Regions from separate parts of the Bacillus sp. BC08 genome, predicted to be linked through region 4. Evidence: predicted binding sites of a transcription regulator. Region 4 holds the regulator's gene; each other region holds the start of a gene.
What was found. Region 4 encodes Rex, which represses fermentation and respiration genes when NADH is low (regulators of the CRP and FNR family bind a similar motif). Its sites were predicted from a motif close to TTGTGAAATATTTCACAA; they were not measured.

Region 1 (3,217 bases), on a different contig from region 4:
TCGTTTACTAAAAACATTTTAAGAAACAACACTACTCAGTATCACCTATTACTTCTACATTGTATGACTGAGTAGTTGTAAATGTCAACTTGATTTTTATATTTTTCTAAAATCAACTATTACCTATCCCGCTAAGAAAAGAAAATACCCCGAAACAAAAATTCTACATTTTTATTTCGGGGTGCTATAGGCTAGTTCTTCTTTTTAATAAGACAAATCATCATTTTGTTACGATAACATCATATCCATATCTTCCGCTGCAGTTGTAATTAGTTTTAAACCGAATGTTTCCTGTAATACATCAAGCACGCCAGGTGAAATAAATTCAGGCGCCTTTGGACCGATACGAATATCTTGAATTCCAAGACTAAATAGCCCAAGTAAAATAGCAACCGCTTTTTGTTCAAACCATGATAGAACAATACTAACTGGCAATTCGTTCACTTCGCATTCAAATGCATCTGCTAAAGCGGCTGCTATTTTCACTGTAGAAATTGAATTATTGCATTGCCCTAAATCAATATAACGCGGAATTTCTGTACCAGGTACAACACCGTAATCCACATCATTAAAGCGGAATTTCCCGCAAGAAGTCGTTAAAATAACTGTTTCTGGCGGAAGTGACGTTGCTAATTCACGATAATATTCTCCGCCTTTTCCTGGTGCATCACAACCTGCGATGACAAAGAATCGCTTAATCTTTCCTTCTTTTACGGCCTCAATAATTTCTGGAGCTAATGATAATACTGTATTATGATGGAATCCTGTTACTAACTGTTCATCCGACTCCATATGTACTTCTGGAAGTTCTAGCGCTTTTTGAATCAACGGTGCAAAATCATCATTTTCAATTTTTTGTACACCTTCTAAACCTGCAATATCATACGAAAAGAATCGATCAGAGTATGATCCTTTAATTGGCATAACACAGTTCGTTGTCGCTAATATGGCACCTGTAAATTTTTCAAAAAGACGTCGTTGATCATACCATGCCTTACCGATGTTTCCTTTTAAATGCTTATATTTTTTCAGCTGCGGATACCCGTGTGCTGGTAACATTTCAGAATGCGTATAAATATTAATTTCTTTTCCTTCTGTTTGCTTTAATAATTCTTCTAACGCAAATAAATTATGACCAGTAACTACAATTGCTTTACCTTCTACATGGTTTTGTGTAATTTGAACAGGCTCTGGAACACCAAAGTGATTCGTATGTGCTTCATCTAACAACTCCATTACTCTTAAGGCTGATCGCCCTACTTTCATAGCCATATCAATATGTTCTTGTTCATTAAAGTTAGAATTGGTTAATGTCATATACAATGCTTCTTGCGTCGTAGCATCTACAAAAGCATCCGTATACCCTAGCTGAGCAGCATGCGTACGATAAGCAGCAATTCCTTTTAATCCAAACACGATCGTATCTTGTAAACTTGCAATTGTTTCATTTTTACCGCAAACACCTATTACTTTACATCCGCCTGTTGGCGTTTGTTCACATTGATAACAAAACATGATCATCCCACCCTCTCCCAATCATTCCTTACAAATCAAGCATAATACCCATTAGAAAAAAAGGATGTGATATCAATCACAATACTTAGTATAAATTTGTGACAGTTCATTTTGTTGACATAATATTTTTATTGACACTAAAAAAATCATATAGAAGTATGTATATAATTAATTTAGGAACTACTAGTCATACAAAAAAAGCTATTCTTTCTATTATTCAACAGAAAGAATAGCTTTTTTTCATTTTGAAGAACTATCAATTTTTTGATTAAAGATTTTATGAAAAATCACTTTATTTACAATACATTTACATTATCTTAACATTACTTACATTATTTATATGATATATTTATATAGAACTACTTCAGAAATTTCATGTACATTGTTATCTTTATAATCTCTGATTTAATTGATAAGAGATTATTTTATATTTTCATACCAGGGGTGAATTAGGATGACTGAAACTTTAAAAACACTTATAATGCTTGATGCTACTTACGTTGTTATAGCAATTATGACAGTACTGGTATTTGTATACTTGGAATTAAAATCTCAGTAACGTATGCAGACTTTGCATTTAAATATAGTTAGAAGAAAGCGAGGAGAAATTTATTTCTCCTCGCTTTTATATTCCCATAGTTTCTCATTTCAACAAATCCAATGTATGTAAAAGTAGTCCCCTATCCCCTACTTCCCCATGACCAGGCACTACTGCATTTATATTTCCATATCGCTTCAGCACATTCTCAATCGATGTAGACCATTCATTTACATAAGCATCAGCGACGTTTCCTAAATCTTTAGCGGACGCTGATTTCACTAAACAGCCTCCAGCTAAAATATTGTATTGCGGTAACCATACGACAATATTATCTTCTGTATGTCCTTTCCCTGGATAGAACGTTTCTACTTTCATATTTCCAAACTTCAAATTTGTAATGGTCTGTAAGTCTCCAAGTGGTTCTTCATATCCATTTTTCTTCGCTAGTTCTGCAGTCAATGTCGTACTATGCGCTTTAATGCCTCTTTCTTTCAAAGTTTTTATTCCGCCAATTCGATCAGCGTGCGCATGTGTAATAATGACATCCGTTACGCGCTTCTTAAATTTCTTTTCTACCATCTCTATTAATTCCTTCGTTAGTTTATCATCCCAAGAAGAATCGACAAGTACTACCCCTTTAGAAGTAGTAAGAACTAGACCGTTCGAAGGAACTGCTTCTCCGTTAAAATAACCTAACTCCGTATGAACCCATACATTTTTATTTAACTGAGAAATTGAAATAGTTCCTGACTCATTTTTTATTACTTTTTGCTCTAAATTTTGTTCCGCTTGTACAGAAGAAATTGTACTACCAAATTGAGTTAATCCTAATAAACTTACACATACCCCTACTTTTAATAATGTATTCTTTTTCATTTTCCCCACCCTTTCGTTCAAACGAAATAGTTATTACCTATAATAGACAGTTCATTTCAAATGTTTGTTCCATGTACGCTCTTCAATTGTTGTATCTTGAAATCCTTTTTCTTTACTGAAATTTAATACATATCTCTGGAATTCCACAATATCCATACTTAATCTCCCTTCATGATAAATACTCCATTTTTCTATTACACTTAAAATCTATTTTGTTAAATTATAACATTCATACTATAATTTATTTATAGCCCTTTAACGGAGGTGTTTTCAATGACTCTCTTC
Region 2 (3,217 bases), on a different contig from region 4:
TTCCATTACCAATAATGAAAATAATCATAATCCACATTAATAACGTCTTTCGCGACATACTAGCTGTTAATGACGTTAATACTGGGGCACCAAATGCTACTCCTAACGCATATAAAGAAACGGTTAAACCCGCTGTTGTAACAGAAACATGTAAATCCTCTGAAATAGATGGTAATAAACCGACACTAATAAATTCGGTTGTACCTATTCCAAACGCACTAATGGCTAGTGCTAATAAAGCAAACATACTTCTCCGGTTCGTCTGTACCGCCGAAGAAGATACTGTATATGAATTCAATTGAACTCCTCCTTAATGCGAGAAATCCAATCATAATAGTATGATAAAAAGGCCTTTTTATCTTCTACAAAAATAAATTTATTGCTATATGGCTATTATGAATGGCTTCACTCTATTTTTGAAGAACGCACTTAAAAGTACGATAGGTACCCAAAAGTAACATAGGCACTTTTTAGTACCGTACTACTCATTTCCCTCTTACGTATGCTATTATGGAACATATTCAACATGATAAAAAGTACGTACTTTAAAGTGCTATAGGTACTTTTTAGTAACATTTAAACTATTTAGCTTCTTTTGTTGGAGAACTGAAATTTACATTCATCAAAGGAGATTTGTATATGAAGAAATATAACATTCCCGTCGAAGCGACTTTAGAGGTTATCGGGGGCAAATGGAAAGTCGTTATTCTTTGCCACTTAACGAAAGGTACAAAGAGAACGAGTGAATTAAAACGTCTCATGCCTGGTATTACACAAAAGATGTTAACACAGCAATTACGCGAATTAGAAGAGGATGGAGTTATTCAAAGAAAGGTATACAATCAAGTACCACCGAAAGTAGAATATTCCCTTACAGACTACGGTTGGTCTTTAGAATCCATTCTTGATTCCCTTTGTACTTGGGGCGAATGCCATCTTGAAAAAAGCGGTAACACATCGATGCTAATAACAGAAGGTGAACAATAAAAAAGGAAAAAATGAACATAAATTTGTCCGTTTTTTCCTTTTTTTCTTTATATATACGTACATTTCTTAGCTTAACAAAATAATTTATACGCTTTCACGCCTTGTCAGTACTACGTTATACACTTAATATCAAATAATTAGGAATCATTTTTATGTTAACATAGGTGTATATAGTATATAATATAGGATATATATTATATACACTTTCCGATAAAGGAACTTTCCATTATGCGGACAAGCCAAGTATCGGACAGTTCATAAATAATAGGTAGGACATTATGGTTTTGGATTTATGATTTCAGCTTACTTGCTGGCATAAATTTAAAGGCATTTTATTGTGCTTTGTGAAACTTTGTATAAAGTTTCGCAAGCGTTTACTATCTTACCTATCAAAAATAAGAGTATTGCTATCGTAAAGGAGAATTGGAGATGCCAGAAACTATGACTCAAACAAAGCCAGAACAAGAAACTGTACAAATTTCTGCTAGCCAAGGACAACTTGATGTACTTGATCAGTTGTTAAAACCTGAGGTACAAGAATCATTAACTACACTAGTAGAACAGCTTCCAAAATTAACTGAGCTTGTTAACATTTTAACTAAGTCTTATGACTTCGCTCAAACTGTTGCTACTGATGAAGTATTAAAAAGCGACACTGTTAGTGCAATCACAGAGCTTGTAGAACCTGTAAAAGATACAGTGAAAGGCATGGCTGCAACTGCTATCGAAGCGAAAGATCGTGCTGACGAAAGCAACGAAGTTATCGGCCTGTTTGGTCTATTAAAATTACTAAAAGACCCACAAGCACAAAAAATGTTCCGCTTTGTGAACGCATACCTTCAAATTAGTGCAGAACGTAACAATAAATAATTTAACTTATAACAACAATTAGTAAAGACGGGGGATATCATACTATGTCAAAACAAATTGTCATCTTAGGCGCTGGTTATGGCGGTCTTCTTGCCGCTTTAAACGTACGTAAATATTACAGCAAATCAGAAGCACAAGTTACAGTGATTAACCAATACCCAACGCACCAAATCATCACTGAACTACATCGCCTTGCAGCTGGTAACGTTGCTGAGCAAGCAATTGCAATGCCACTTACAAAGCTTTTCAAAGGTAAAGACATTGATCTTAAAATTGCAACAGTTGAGTCATTCTCAGTTGATAGCAAAGAAATCAAACTAGCTGGTGGCACTACTTTATCTTACGATGCACTTGTAGTTGCTTTAGGAAGTAAAACTGCTTACTTCGGTATTCCAGGACTAGAAGAAAACAGCATGGTATTAAAATCTGCTGCTGATGCAAACAAAATCTACAAACACGTTGAAGACCGTATTCGTGAATACGCGAAAACGAAAAACGAAGCTGATGCTACAATCGTAATCGGTGGTGGCGGATTAACTGGCGTTGAGCTAGTTGGTGAGCTTGCTGACATTATGCCTAAACTTGCAAAAAGCCACGGCGTAAATCCAAAAGAAGTTAAACTTCTTCTTGTTGAAGCAGGTCCAAAAATCCTTCCAGTATTACCAGACCACTTAATCGAACGTGCAACTACTAGCCTAGAAGCACGCGGCGTTACATTCTTAACAGGTCTTCCTGTAACAAACGTTGCTGGCAATGAAATCGACTTAAAAGACGGTCAAAAACTTGTTGCTAACACATTCGTTTGGACAGGTGGCGTACAAGGTAACCCATTAATCGGTGAATCAGGTCTTGAAGTAAACCGTGGTCGTGCAACAGTTGATGCATACCTACAATCTACTTCTCACAAAGACGTATTCGTTGCTGGAGACAGCGCTGTTGTCTTCGCTCCAGACGGACGTCCATACCCACCAACTGCACAAATCGCTTGGCAAATGGGTGAGTTAATTGGATACAACTTATACGCAGCACTAGAAGGCAAAGCATTCGAAGAGTTCGCACCTGTAAACTCTGGAACACTTGCTAGTCTAGGACGTAAAGATGCTGTTGCTACAATTGGAGCAAGCAATACTCCACTTAAAGGCTTACCAGCATCATTAATGAAAGAAGCAAGTAACGTTCGTTACTTATCACACATTAAAGGTCTATTCAGCTTAGCTTACTAATCTGAATATAAGCCCGAATCATGCCCTGCATGGTTCGGGCTATTTTTATCCCACTATTTGCGGGCAGTAAATCTCCCTCCTCAAAATTCAATGGGAGCAAAAAAGTTAGGTTGGAAATCAACAGCCCGTAAATGCCC
Region 3 (3,217 bases), on a different contig from region 4:
TTGTGCGAACTCACGAGCGATTTGAATAATAAGCTCACGTTTTACTCCTGTCATTTTCTCTTGCCATGCAGGTGTAAACGGTACGTCATCATTGAAGTCTTTCGGCTCTTGCCCACCAAGCCCTCGGTTCACACCATAATTTGCTAACGTTAAATCGTATACCGTTGTAACGAACACTTCTCCTTCTTCTGTCATAACTTTTTTCACTGGAATTGTACGTTCTAATATTGTATTTCCATCATCAGAGAAGTACGGAATTTGTACCGTTTCAACACTATCTTCCCTTCCAAGTAAAGAAAGAAGCGGATTAATCTTTTCACCTGTTTCTTCATCTTCTAAACGTAAGTTCCATTTCTTTTCGTTATCCCAACGTGATCCCATTGTGCCGTGAGGAGTTGCAAAATCATTCGTATTCTCGTTCCAAAGTACAGGTTTCCATTCCCCTAACTTCGTTTCGCGTCCAATATCAGAAGCATTTAAGAACCGATCAGCAACGAATTGTTCCCCTTTTTGTTTCAATGTGACAAAGAAAGGAAAATCAGTATATTGCTTCGCATACTTTGTGAAGTATTCCACTTGATTATCTACGTAAAATTCTTGTAAGATTACGTGCCCCATTGCCATCGCAAGTGCACCATCTGTACCTTGTTTCACACTAATCCAATCATCCGCAAACTTTGTGGATTCAGCAAAGTCAGGACTGACAGAAACGACTTTCGTTCCTTTATATCGAACCTCTGCTAAAAAGTGTGCATCTGGCGTTCTCGTCATCGGTACATTTGAACCCCATGTCATAATGTAACCAGAGTTATACCAATCACTACTTTCTGGTACATCTGTTTGATCGCCCCAAATTTGCGGAGAAGCTGGTGGTAAATCTGCGTACCAATCATAGAAGCTAAGCATCGGTCCACCCATAAGTTGCATAAAGCGACTACCCGCTGCATGACTTAACATCGACATAGCTGGAATTGGTGAGAAACCAACATTTCGATCTGGACCGTATTTCATTACTGTGTATAGTAAAGAAGCTGAAACGAGTTGTAACACTTCATCCCAATTCGCACGAATGAATCCCCCTTTACCACGCGCCTGCTTATACGTACGTGCCTTTTCAGGGTTTTCCACAATGCTTTTCCAAGCATCTAGTGGTGACTCGTTATTTTGTAATTCTTCTTGCCACATATTCCAAAGAACACCACGTACATACGGATATTTCACACGAAGTGGACTGTAAATGTACCAAGAAAAACTTGCTCCACGTGGGCATCCTCGCGGTTCAAAATCAGGCATATCAGGACCTGTAGTCGGATAGTTAAGCTCCTGCCCTTCCCACGTTACAATTCCATCTTTCACATATATATTCCAGCTACATGAACCTGTACAGTTCACGCCGTGTGTAGAACGAATTACTTTATCATGCTGCCAACGCTTTCTGTACACATTCTCCCATTCGCGATCTTCATATGTTTCTTGCGTATGATTATCGTTATAACGATCTATTGGTGAAAAATATTTTAAACGTCTCATTAGTGCTGAAGGTTTCTTCTTCATACTGTTCACTCCTTTAATACGTCTCTCTTACATACCCTTACTATAAGAGAGGTTGTAAAATACAGATGTGACATTTCGCACAGTTCAAGAGATTGTCAAAAATTCAGTAGAAAATAAGTTTGTGAGAAAATCTTTTATTCCGTTGTGAAGAGGTATAGTTAATCTGAATTATTAGGAGAATAGTATTTTGAAGTATCGAATATTTTGCAAAAGAAAAGACGCAGGAGAACTTCCTACGTTTTTCTTTATAAATATATGAAAAAGAGTTTTGTAATTATTTCAAAAGTTCCACAAGGAAAATACCGAAAATTGTATGTGAGGATGTTTTTTCTTCGCGATATTACTTTATAGCAATACACATTTCACATAAAACTACAAATCATCATTTACCATATTGCCCTAAGTTACGGAAACAATTATACTAGATATAATCGCAATAAATAATCTGAATATTCTTAGAATTGAAGATAAAATTCTTTACTGCCCACAATTAGATAGATACATACTATTTTCCACTAAATAGATTAGAAAACGATAATAACATTAGGAGGATTACGATGCACCAGCTTGATTCATTACATCCCATTATAGAAAAAATAATTAACAATATTGAAAAGTTAATGGTCGGAAAGCGAAAAGAAACGATCTTAGCTTTGACAGCTCTCTTAGCTGAAGGTCATGTACTATTAGAAGATGTTCCTGGCGTTGGGAAAACAATGTTAGTACGTGCTCTTTCTAAATCAATTGATGCCGATTACAAGCGCATTCAATTCACACCTGATTTACTGCCGTCAGATGTTACAGGTGTTTCTATTTATAATCCGAAAGAGCTCCAATTTGAGTTCAAGCCTGGACCAATCATGGGGAATTTTATACTTGCTGATGAAATTAATCGTACATCTCCAAAAACACAGTCTGCCTTACTTGAAAGTATGGAAGAAGGCAATATTACAATAGATGGCAGGACAAGACCGTTACCAAAACCGTTCTTTGTAATGGCTACACAGAATCCGGTCGAATATGAGGGAACATATCCTTTACCAGAAGCACAGCTCGATCGTTTCTTATTGAAACTAAAAATGGGATATCCTACACCAGAAGAAGAATTTGAAATTTTAAACAGGATGGAAAAAACAAATCCTCTCTCCCATTTACAAGCTATTACAACAATAGAAGAATTACTTTATTTACAACAAAGCGTACGGGAAATAAGTATGGACAAATCCATCAAGCATTACATTGTAAAGCTTGTTAGTCAGACTCGTTCTTATAGTTCTATACAGCTTGGTGCAAGTCCACGTGGCTCGATTGCTTTAATGAAAGCTTCACAAGCTTATGCATTCATCCATGGTAGAAATTATGTTATTCCAGACGATGTTAAATTTTTAGCTCCTTACGTATTGGCTCACAGACTCATTCTAAAAATGGAAGCAAAATTTGAAGGAATAACAGGAGAACAAATTATCGCAAAAATCGTTGCGCGAACGACCGTGCCGACTCAAAGGAAGATGAACCTTTGATGAAACGAATACTACGAGCACTCTATCATTTTACTAAGTTATCACTCATTCCGTTTTGCCTAGTCTTATCATTTGTATACGCTATGCTTCAAGGAGGTTTTGTAAGTTGGTTTTTGTTTTACAGTATGATTCCTATTGGCCTT
Region 4 (3,217 bases):
ATCTCAATTTCTTTTGCAAGTAAAAAAATCATAATTTTTTCGCAAATTAAGCTATACACTTTTCTATATAGAGTCTCTCTTCTTCTACCTTTACTATATGAATCGTTGTTTCCACTACTCGTATGTTACAATATGAAAGGACACCCTAAGTTGTTTTCGCTATACACACAACTTTCTCCTGTCTTCTATTATAATTTCAAATACGGATTTACGAAAAAAACATAATTTACGCGAGGTTTATATCGTAGGTAGCATATTTACATGTTATCCTACCTTATCTCATACACTAGAGTTAGAAAGGATGGTTAAACCATTTGAAAAAACAATATTGGTGGGTTATCGTTACATACATTTTAATGCAGTTATCATCCATTGCTGGATTACCACTTCTCCTGAAAACTGGACTTTATGATAACAGGGGCTTTACTAGAGAAGAGAAGTTCCAACTCATAACTGGACACTGGGCAATCATTAGCTTCTTTATTGCATTATGTATCGTACTTTGGTTACTTAGAACAGATATTCGCGACAGACGTTTAGATACAACGCGTTCTTCTATTCCAGCTACGATTGGTTGGATTTTTATCGGCTTCTTTTTAGCATTTTTCTCGCAAAGTATTGCCGGCATGATAGAAATGCGTTTATTAGGAATTAAACCTGGATCAGAAAATACAGCGAGACTTATGGATATCGCTAGAACGACACCTTGGTTCCTTATCGTCATCTCTATAATAGGACCTATCTTGGAAGAAATCGTATTTAGAAAAATTTTATTTGGTACACTTTATAAGAAGTTTAACTTCTTTATTGCTGCTATCATTAGTTCTCTCGTATTCGCAGCAATTCATTTTGATTTCACTCACTTATTGGTATACACTTCTATGGGGCTCGTATTCGCCTTTTTATATGTAAAAACGAAGCGTATTATCGTCCCTATCGCAGCTCATGTTGCTATGAATACATTAGTTGCAGTTGCTCAAGTTTTAATGAGCAATGAACAAATTCAAGAAATGATTAAAGAAGCTGAAAAAATGCAAGGCTTTATCGGAGGATTTTTAGTATGAGAAACTCACCATTGTTCATGGCTGCATTGTACTTCCTTCTAGGGTGTATCTTTACACGCTTCGCCATTACGAACGTAACAGATACCATCTGGAATATGTGGACAATACTATTTGCAGTTATGGCAACAATTGATTTTAATTTGGCACTTCGCCTTATCTTAGTTAAATTCACAAAGAAAAAACAACAATAAAACGCAGAGGTCGCTTCCTCTGCGTTTTATTGTGGATAATTCTTCAAAAAGTAAACAAGTGTTTGTAACTCTACCGCTAAATCAATATGATGAATCCTTATATTGTCTGACACATTTAAGCGTGCTGGTGTGAAATTTAAAATACCATGCACGTTCGTTTCTGCCAATCTATCTGCTACAGGTTGCGCTACTGTAGCGGGTACTGTTAATATTGCCACTTGTATATCAGTTGATAAACGTTCTTCTAATTCATCTAAATGATATACAGGAATGCCCCCGATTTCTGTTCCGACTTTCTCTTCACTAACGTCAAACGCCATTTCAATTTTTGTATTATTGTTTTTCGTGAAATTATAATGTAAGAAAGCGGTCCCTAAATTACCTACTCCAATAAGTGCTACACGTGTTATATCATCTTGGTCGAGTGTTTCACGGAAAAATGATAATAAATAATTTACGTTATATCCATAACCTTTTTTCCCTAACGCTCCAAAATATGAGAAATCTCTTCGAATTGTTGCGGAATCAACTTTTACCGCCTCGCTCAATTCGGCTGATGAAACACGTTGCTTACCAGAAAGAGATAAGTTTTGGATAAATCGATAGTATAGAGGCAATCGTTTGGCAGTGGCCTGTGGAATTTTTTGCTGATCCATATAACCTCTCCTCTCTTCCTATCTTTATTCATATACTTGAATCAAATACAGAAGTTTAGCACTCATGAATTTCCCTGTATAATAAAGAGAAGAAGTATTCTCTCTTTATTTTAAACTATACACTATTTTTAGTATGATTGAGAAATATAAACATGGCAAAGTTAAGAAATTATTTGAGGTGAAAACATTGATTTTATTACAAGTAAACGCGCTTTCGAAATTATACGGTGCAGAAACAATTCTTGCAAACATAAAATTGGAAGTTCAAACGAAAGATCGTATCGCATTAGTCGGGCGAAATGGAGCCGGAAAATCTACGTTATTAAAAATAATAGCCGGTGAGCTATCTCATGATGGTGGCGAAATTATAAAACCAAAAGATGTCTCAATCGGATACTTAGCTCAAAATACCGGTTTAGAAACATCTTTAACAATTTGGGATGAAATGTTAACCGTCTTTACACACTTACAGCAAATGGAGACAAAACTTCGAAGGCTAGAGCAAGAGATGGGAAAAGAAGAAAACTTTTCAAACGAGGCTACATACGAAAGATTATTAGCTGATTATGACCAATTACAATTAGATTATAAAGATCAAGGTGGCTATCAGTACGAAGCAGATATCCGCTCGATTTTAAGTGGTCTTGGCTTCCCAGTTGAAACGCACCAGACGACGATTTCTACATTAAGCGGTGGACAAAAGACACGATTAGCTCTCGGTAAATTATTATTAACGAAACCAGACCTACTTATTTTGGACGAGCCTACAAACCATTTAGACATCGAAACATTAACATGGCTTGAACAATATTTACAAGGCTATCCCGGCGCAATACTAATCGTTTCCCATGACCGTTATTTCTTAGACAAACTCGTTACACAAGTATATGAAATTTCGAATAAAGAAAGCAGACGATTTGTTGGTAACTACAGTAAATATTTAGATTTAAAATCAGCACTATACGAGCAAGAAATGAAACGTTATGAAAAACAACAAGATGAAATTGCTAAGCTTGAGGACTTTGTGCAAAAAAATATAGCTCGTGCATCTACGACTAAACGTGCCCAAAGCCGTCGTAAACAATTAGACCGAATGGAATTATTAACAAGACCATTAGGTGATTCTAAGTCAGCTTCCTTCCACTTCGATATCGAAAAACAAAGTGGAAATGATGTTTTACAAGTAAAGGATGCAACTATCGGCTATGATGAGGATCCGATTATTGAACATGTAACGATGCGCTTAACTCGCGGGGATAGCGTTGCTTTAGTTGGTCCAAATGGAATCGGGAAATCCACATTATTA

Region 1: a site for Rex is predicted at 1,580-1,597, ahead of hcp (hydroxylamine reductase). Genes of this name have one in related genera too.
Region 2: a site for Rex is predicted at 1,340-1,357, ahead of ACXVYO_RS02670 (DUF1641 domain-containing protein). Genes of this name have one in related genera too.
Region 3: a site for Rex is predicted at 1,831-1,848, ahead of ACXVYO_RS15630 (nitrate reductase subunit alpha). Genes of this name have one in related genera too.

Annotation. Positions count from the first base shown of each region.
Region 1 is NZ_JBTGPA010000027.1:206,756-209,972, forward strand. It holds gene hcp (hydroxylamine reductase) at 229-1,515, opposite strand; gene bla2 (BcII family subclass B1 metallo-beta-lactamase) at 2,159-2,932, opposite strand; partial or broken gene ACXVYO_RS07335 (MazG nucleotide pyrophosphohydrolase domain-containing protein) at 3,005-3,112, opposite strand; gene ACXVYO_RS07340 (DUF3784 domain-containing protein) at 3,206-3,217, shown strand, end outside.
Region 2 is NZ_JBTGPA010000018.1:91,494-94,710, reverse strand. It holds gene ACXVYO_RS02680 (MFS transporter) at 1-247, opposite strand, end outside; gene ACXVYO_RS02675 (winged helix-turn-helix transcriptional regulator) at 640-987, shown strand; gene ACXVYO_RS02670 (DUF1641 domain-containing protein) at 1,417-1,857, shown strand; gene ACXVYO_RS02665 (NAD(P)/FAD-dependent oxidoreductase) at 1,902-3,080, shown strand.
Region 3 is NZ_JBTGPA010000031.1:998,055-1,001,271, forward strand. It holds gene ACXVYO_RS15630 (nitrate reductase subunit alpha) at 1-1,554, opposite strand, end outside; gene ACXVYO_RS15635 (AAA family ATPase) at 2,112-3,074, shown strand; gene ACXVYO_RS15640 (DUF58 domain-containing protein) at 3,074-3,217, shown strand, end outside.
Region 4 is NZ_JBTGPA010000022.1:4,167-7,383, reverse strand. It holds gene ACXVYO_RS04815 (CPBP family intramembrane glutamic endopeptidase) at 315-1,064, shown strand; gene ACXVYO_RS04810 (YdiK family protein) at 1,061-1,255, shown strand; gene ACXVYO_RS04805 (redox-sensing transcriptional repressor Rex) at 1,282-1,911, opposite strand; gene ACXVYO_RS04800 (ABC-F family ATP-binding cassette domain-containing protein) at 2,099-3,217, shown strand, end outside.